2 regions of the Kitasatospora sp. NPDC088779 genome follow, and region 2 is predicted to be linked to the other one. Evidence: riboswitches for the same ligand, from Rfam matches in the RefSeq annotation. Region 2 holds a riboswitch; the other holds the start of a gene.
The links. A riboswitch is a leader RNA that binds a small molecule or an ion and turns the genes downstream of it on or off. The one in region 2 is predicted to bind cyclic di-AMP.

Region 1 (3,361 bases), on a different contig from region 2:
AGCGTGGAGGGCGGGCACGCGGCGGCCGGCGCGCTGCTGGACAAGGGCTGCACGGCGATCGTCTGCGGCAGCGACATGATGGCGCTCGGGGCGATCCGGGCGGTGCGGCAGCGTGGGCTGTCGGTGCCGCACGACGTCTCGGTGGTCGGCTTCGACGACTCGCCGCTGATCGCCTTCACCGAGCCGCCGCTGACCACGATCCGCCAGCCGGTCGAGGCGATGGCGACCGCGGCGGTGGACGCGCTGCTGGAGGAGGTCGGCGGAAACGCGGTCCAGCGCGGGGAGTTCATGTTCCAGCCGGAGCTGGTCATGCGCGGGTCCACGGGGGCCTGCGCGCGCTGAGGACGGTCAACGGACGGGCCCCGGAGAGCAGTTGCTCTCCGGGGCCCGTTGTGTGCCGCCCGGGTGCCGGGTCAGCCGTCAGTTGTCGGCTGTCACCCGTCGGTCGTGCTCAGACCCGGCCGGCGAAGTCCGGCGCCCAATTGGCGACGGTCTGCAGGCGCACGCCCGAGCTCGGGTTGGCGGCCTCGACGTACTGGCCGCCGCCGATGTAGATCGCGACGTGGTAGACGCCGGAGTTCTGGCCGTTGTTGGACCAGAACAGCAGGTCGCCCGCCTGCAGGCTGTCCAGCGAGACGCGGGTGCTGGCGGCGGCCTGGTCGGCGGCGACGCGCGGGACGGAGACGCCCGCGGCGCGCAGCGCGGCCTGGGTCAGGCCGGAGCAGTCCCAGCCGCCGTTGCCGGTACCGCCGTAGACGTACGCCTGGCCGACCTTCGACTGGGCGAAGGAGACCGCGGCGGCCATGCTGCCGGTGGCGGCCGGGGTCTGAGCCGGGGTCTGAGCCTGGGCGGCCGGCTTGGAGGCCGGCTTGGTGGCCGGGGCCTGGGGCTGGGCGGCCGGCTTGGCGCTCGCGACAGCGCCGTTGGAGGTCTGGCCGGACTTCTGCGAGCGGTCGAACCAGGTGAAGTCCGAGCCGGACGTGGCCGACGAGCCGGAGCCGGACCGGTCGGCCTGAGCCGACTGCTGGGCCTGGCCGCCGTCCTTGAACGAGAGGCGCTGGCCCGGGTAGATGGAGTCCGGGCCCTCGGTCAGGGTGCCGCGGTTGAGTTCGTACAGCCGCTGCCAGCCGCCCTGGAGGTTGTGCTTGTCGGCGATCGAGGACAGCCAGTCGCCGGAGGCGACGGTGTAGTCGTCGGCCTGGGGCTGGGCGCTGTTCCGGGCCTGGCTCTGGCCCTTCTGGGCCGAGGTGCCGTTGGTGGAGTCGGCGGGGGCCTGCGCCTGGTCCTGGGCCGGTGCGGCCGGCTTGGCGGGCTTCGCGGCCGGGGCCGGGGTCTGGGTCTGCGCGGGCTTGGCGGCCGGGGCGGCCGGCTTCGCGGCGGGCTTGGTGGCGGTCGAACCGGCAGCCGAGCCGGTGGTCGAGCCGGCCGAGGTGTCGACGGCGGCCGGGGTGCCGCCCTTGGTCAGGCCGGCCTGGACCGAGCACACCGGCCAGGCGCCGGGGCCCTGCGAGGCGAGGACCTTCTCGGCGACGGCGATCTGCTGGTCCTTGGTGGCCTGGTTGGCCTGGGGGGCGTAGGCGGTGCCGCCGAAGGCGGCCCAGGTGCTGGAGGTGAACTGCAGTCCGCCGTAGAAGCCGTTGCCGGTGTTGATGCTCCAGTTGCCGGTGCTCTCGCACTGGGCGACCTTGTCCCAGGTGGCGACGGAGGCGGCGGAGGCCGTGCCGGAGGTGAGGCAGGGGATGGTGAGGCCGACGCCCGCGACGCCGACGGCGGCGATCACGCGTCGGGTACGACTGGACAGACGGGTGCCGTTGGTGGGCAGCATGAAGACGCAGTCCTCTCCCACGCCTGCGAGGTGAGCTGTCGGATTCGGGCTGGAGTTGCCCGGCCGCGCTGTGGGCGCGGCTTCACCCCTAGCCCTGGATCGTTCCGGGGAACGGTCCGGGGCGACTTACCTGTGGGTCCCCCGCTCCTGCCGTGGTGCGTTTTCGCGCTGCCAGGACATCCGACGGCAGGACTCGGCGTCGCGGATGAACTGGGTTCGTGTGGCCACGAACGGGGAGCACGTTAAGCAGACTTAAGTTCAAACTGCAAACACCTGTGACGCGCATCACGGTTTGGCGAGAACGGTCGTTCCCCTCGCTTGTCGCGATCGGAAATGACCGATTTCCGGCAACCCCGCGAAGGGTGCGCGCAACTGTCTGCGCTTCAGGAGGCAGGTGACGGTGGGTCGGGTCGCCCGGGGGCCCGCCCGTCGGGAGGGCGGCGTGTCCGCACTGTGGTCATCGGGGGATGCGTCGAGCGATGGTGAACAAATACGGATAGAACGGACATCACACCCATTCGTCCTTTAACTCCCTTACGGGACAAGCGGGAAGGGCCCGGAACGTAGCCGTTCCGGGCCCTTCACACGTACGGTGACCGCTACTACTGGCCGGCCGACTCCTCGGCGGCGGCGTGAGCGGCGTGAGCGGCGCGACCACCCCGGCCGGAGTGGTCGGCGTGGGTGCCCTCGGCGGCCTCCGCCGCCTCGGCCTCGGCCCGCGCCAGGGCCTCGGGGGAGGGCGCCGGCAGCGCGGCCAGGTAGGTGGAGGCGATCAGCTGGCCGACCGTCGGGTAGGCGCCCAGCGGCGCCGCGGACGGGCAGCCGGTCTCCTCGGCGGCCGTGGCGAGCAGCTCGGAGTCGGCCTCCGGCCCGATCACCAGCGGGGCCAGCGCCGGGCGCTGGGAGCCGGTCTCCTTGAGGTGGTTGACGGCCGCGGCGACCGAGCCCGGCACGTCGAGCGCGGCGGGCACGACCGGGACGGCCAGCCGGGCCGCCAGCAGGACACCGGTGATGCCGGCAGCGGCAGCGGCCTCCTCGCCGCCGACGGTGGTCAGCACGACGCCGTCCGCGGCGGTCGCGATGGCGAACAGCCGGGCCCGGTCGGCACGCGCCAGGCCGGCCTCGGACAGGCGCACGTGCACGGCCTCGGCGAGCAGCGGGTGCGGGCCGAGCACGTCGGTGACGGGGGCTCCGTACTCGGCGGCGAGGGCGTGGAGTTCGGTCAGGAATCCGTGCGGGCCGGGTACCAGCGGCACCAGGACCGGCGCGGGCAGGCCGGCCTCGGCGGCCATGGCCAGCAGTTCGGCGACGGTGCGGTCGTCGCTGTCGGCGCCCTGGGCGGCTTCGCCCGGGAGGTAGCCGACGGCGGTCTGGATGTCGCCCTGCTCGCTGCGGACGATCGACAGCAGCTCCTCGACGACCGAGCGGGACTCGGGCCCGGCGGTCGCGGGCACGGCGAGCACCAGGGCCGGGGATCCGGCCGGGATCTCGGGGCGCTCGGGGCGACGGTGGCGCCCCCGCGCACGGGAGCCTGGA
Region 2 (3,361 bases):
CCTGACCCGTCGCCACCGCCCGCTTCACGCACGGGAAGTCGATCCGGTCGACTTCCCGTACGTACGCTCCCCCGTTCGGGCGGACGCCGAGCGGGTTGCACCGGCCCCCGGCGCAGGCTCCGCCACCCTGGTGCGGACGCGGCCCGCAGCGGCGCGGGCGGCCGGGGCCCCGGGACAGGGTGGACGACGATGACGTACAGGCGTTCGACAATGCGAGGCGGGTCCGGGCAGGGCGGGTCCAGGCGGGGCGGGTCCGGGCAGGCCAGCAGGCTCCGCGGATTCCGCGCGGCCTCGCTCGTCGCCGCGATGGCGGCCGGCTGTTCGGTGGCGACGCTGACCGCCGGCCCGTCCTGGGCGCTGCGGCGGCCCGAGCCCCGGCCGGCGGTGGACACGGCAGCCCCCACGGCGTCCCGCTCCGATCTGGAGGTGGTCCGGCTCGACCCGGACGCCGCCCCGCCCGGCGGCACCACCACCGTCCACGCCTTCATCGCCAACCGCGGCCCGGACACCACCGCCGCACCGTTCACCGTGCTGGTGACGCTGCCTCCCGGGGTCTCCCCAGTGGGCCCGTACTTCCCCGAGGACTGCGAGGTGCGGCTCAACGGCCGGCAGGTGCGCTGTGTCTTCCCGGCCGGACTGCCCCCGCTGCGCAGCGCGACCGCGCTGGTACCGGTGCGCCTCTCCCCGGACCTGCGGATCGGCAAGCTCACCGGCGGCTCGGTCTCGGTGCGCGGCGTGGACGACCCGGACGAGGGGAACAACCGGCAGCCGTTCGACATCACGGTGGTCGAGACGGCTCCCGGTTCCTGACCCGGAAGCCCCGAAGGCCCTACCGGTACACGCGGACGTAGTCGGCGGCGAAGGTGATCGGGGCGGTGCCCTGCGGCGCCGGGTGGTACTTCCCCGCGCCGACCGACAGGTTGAGGATCAGGTACGCCGACCAGTTGGCGCCGACGCCCTTGCCGTCCGAGAACACCTTGGCGCCGTTGACGTACCAGTCCACCGAGGTGGCGCCGTAATAGGTGCCGATGGTCACCCACTGGTCCTTCGCGACGGCGCCGGCGTCGGTGTAGTACTTGGGGTTGCCGGGGTTGACGTGGTTGGTCAGCTCCAGCAGGTTCGGGTTGTCGGGGTGATACTCGAAGGAGTCGACCTCCCCGTTGCCGTTCTTCCAGGTCCAGAAGGCCGGCCAGGCGCCGGAGCCGGACGGCAGCTTGACCCGGGTCTCGGCGTAGTCGCCGGTCCTGACCTGGAAGCCCTCGCTGGAGCCCTCGGTGGTCAGGAAGCCGGTGTTCCAGGCCTGCTTGCCGTTCTCCAGCGTGGTGGTGCCGGGCGCGGCGGTGAAGGTGGCGACCCCGTTCGCGACGCTGACGTTGTTCTTGTTCAGCAGGTCGAGCTTGTTGTCGTCCGGGTTGTGGTTGCCGTACTTGTACGCGGTGCTCTTGTCGCCGACCCAGCGCGAGCCCCAGCTGATCGGGCCGTTGAACTCGTCGGACCAGGTCAGCGACTTGCCGGCGACCGGGGATGCGGGGGTGCCGGCCGACGGGCTGGCGGTGGCGCTCGGGCTGCTCGGGCTCGGGCTGCTCGTGCTCGGGCTGCTCGTCGGGGTCGGCTTCGCGGTGGGGGTCGGCTTCGCGGTGGGGGTCGGCTTCGCGGTGGGGGTCGCCGTCGGGGTCGGGGTCGCCGTCGGGGTCGGGGGCGGAGTCGGCGTCGTGGTGGGCGTCGGGGTCGGGGGCGGAGTCGGGGTGCTGGAGACCACCAGCTGCTGCGAGGCCAGGTTGTGCCAGGTCCCGCCGAGGTCCTGCCAGAAGCCGAACTGGGTGTACGTCCCGGCCGGCAGGGCGCGTGCGCCGCTGGTGAAGGACAGGCCGCTCGGGCAGATCTGCACATTGGAGGCGTTGCCCGGGAAGTCGAGGTTCGCACCGGCCGCGTTCCGGACGCCCACGCCGACGGTCTTCGCGGTGAAGCAGGCCGAGGAGTGGAGGGTCAGCGAGGCGGTGGCGGCCTGGTTGGCGACCATGGTCGCCGGGGCGAGCCGGTCCTGGGTGACGGTCGGGGCGGTGGCGGCCTGGGCGCCGGAGACGGCCGGCAGGCCGAGCAGTCCGGCGCCGGTGACGGCGAGCGCTCCGGTGACGGCGAGGGTGGCGTTGCGGCCCCGGCGGGAGGGGCGGGCGTGGCGCGGCGCGCGGCGCCGGGCAGGCTGGTGCATGGCAGTGTCCTCTGCGACGCCTGCGAGGTGAGCTGTCGGATTCGGGCTGAGGCAGCCCGGCCGCCGGTGGAAGCGGCTTCACCCCTAGCCACGGCCCGCACGCGGGAGCGTACGGGCCGGGCGCTGACCTTGGTTCCCCCGCTCCCGTCCGCTGTGGTGCTCGGTTGCCGGCCGGCGGGTGGACAGGACTCGGCGTCCCGGCGGCGGGGGTCCGCGAGGGCGGACGACGGTTGCAGGCTAGGCGGGCCGTCCGTGAACGGACAACCTGCCCGGGCCGGTTGTCGCACAGGTCACAGTGGTGTCGATCAACGACGCTGCGTGGTGGATCAGTTGGGACGGATCAGCGGAGCCGTCGAGCTGCCGAACGACGGATCGGCGAATCGACGGGTCACGGGTCCACGGGTCCACGGGTCCACGGGTCCACGGGTCAAGCGAGCCAGTTGTCGACCTGGCTCTCGGCCTCCGGTGCCCAGGCGAGTTCCAGGTGGTTGAGGCCGGTGAGCAGCCGGGTGCCGCCGATCGTCGCGATGCCGGTGGTGTCCAGGGCGCTCGCGGTGAACACGATGCCGTCGCTGGGCCCCCGGTTCTCGTTGAGCACGCCCGGGATGTCGGCGGACCCGCCCGCGAGCAGATAGGTGCGCACCGACGCGGGGACGCCCGCCTGTTGCAGCGGCGCGATCAGCGAACCGGCGTCGATCGCCGCCTGGATGCCCTGGCCGGAGGTGTAGAAGCCCTGGCCGCCGTAGTAGGTGGTCCACCAGTCCTGGGCGGTGCCGTCCACCCCGTACCGGCCGTCCCAGCGGGCGAGCAGCTGGCGCTGGCCCGGGTAGCAGTCGTAGCCGCCGGTGGGCAGCACGCCGAGGCAGGGCTGCGCCGTGTAGGTGCCGTAGCAGGTCATGTAGAGGTGCGGGGACGGCGCGTTGGCGGTGCCGCCGCAGGCCGGCCAGCTCGCGAGGTCGAACGACCAGCCGTGCGCGTACACGTAGTCGAGCCCGCCGTTCGGGCCCCCGAGGGTGATCAGGCGGCGCACGTCGCCCGCGTAGGCCCGCCCCCAGGACGGGCGCACCGAGGACACGTACGCCCGGGCGGCGACCTCGCCCTTGCTCCAAGCCACCACGTCCACCTGCGGGACGCCGAGGCGGGCCCGGATCA

Region 1: another riboswitch for cyclic di-AMP. It lies ahead of AB0P03_RS28260 (transglycosylase family protein); the one in region 2 lies ahead of AB0P03_RS01605 (glycoside hydrolase family 16 protein).

What each region holds. Positions count from the first base shown of each region.
Region 1 is NZ_JBFBHW010000036.1:14,418-17,778, reverse strand. It holds gene AB0P03_RS28265 (LacI family DNA-binding transcriptional regulator) at 1-342, shown strand, start outside; gene AB0P03_RS28260 (transglycosylase family protein) at 452-1,846, opposite strand; cyclic di-AMP (ydaO/yuaA leader) riboswitch at 1,833-1,993, opposite strand; gene AB0P03_RS28255 (hypothetical protein) at 2,428-3,361, opposite strand, start outside.
Region 2 is NZ_JBFBHW010000002.1:3,272-6,632, forward strand. It holds gene AB0P03_RS01595 (IclR family transcriptional regulator) at 1-5, shown strand, start outside; gene AB0P03_RS01600 (hypothetical protein) at 325-810, shown strand; gene AB0P03_RS01605 (glycoside hydrolase family 16 protein) at 830-2,209, opposite strand; cyclic di-AMP (ydaO/yuaA leader) riboswitch at 2,212-2,378, opposite strand; gene AB0P03_RS01610 (lipase) at 2,637-3,361, opposite strand, start outside.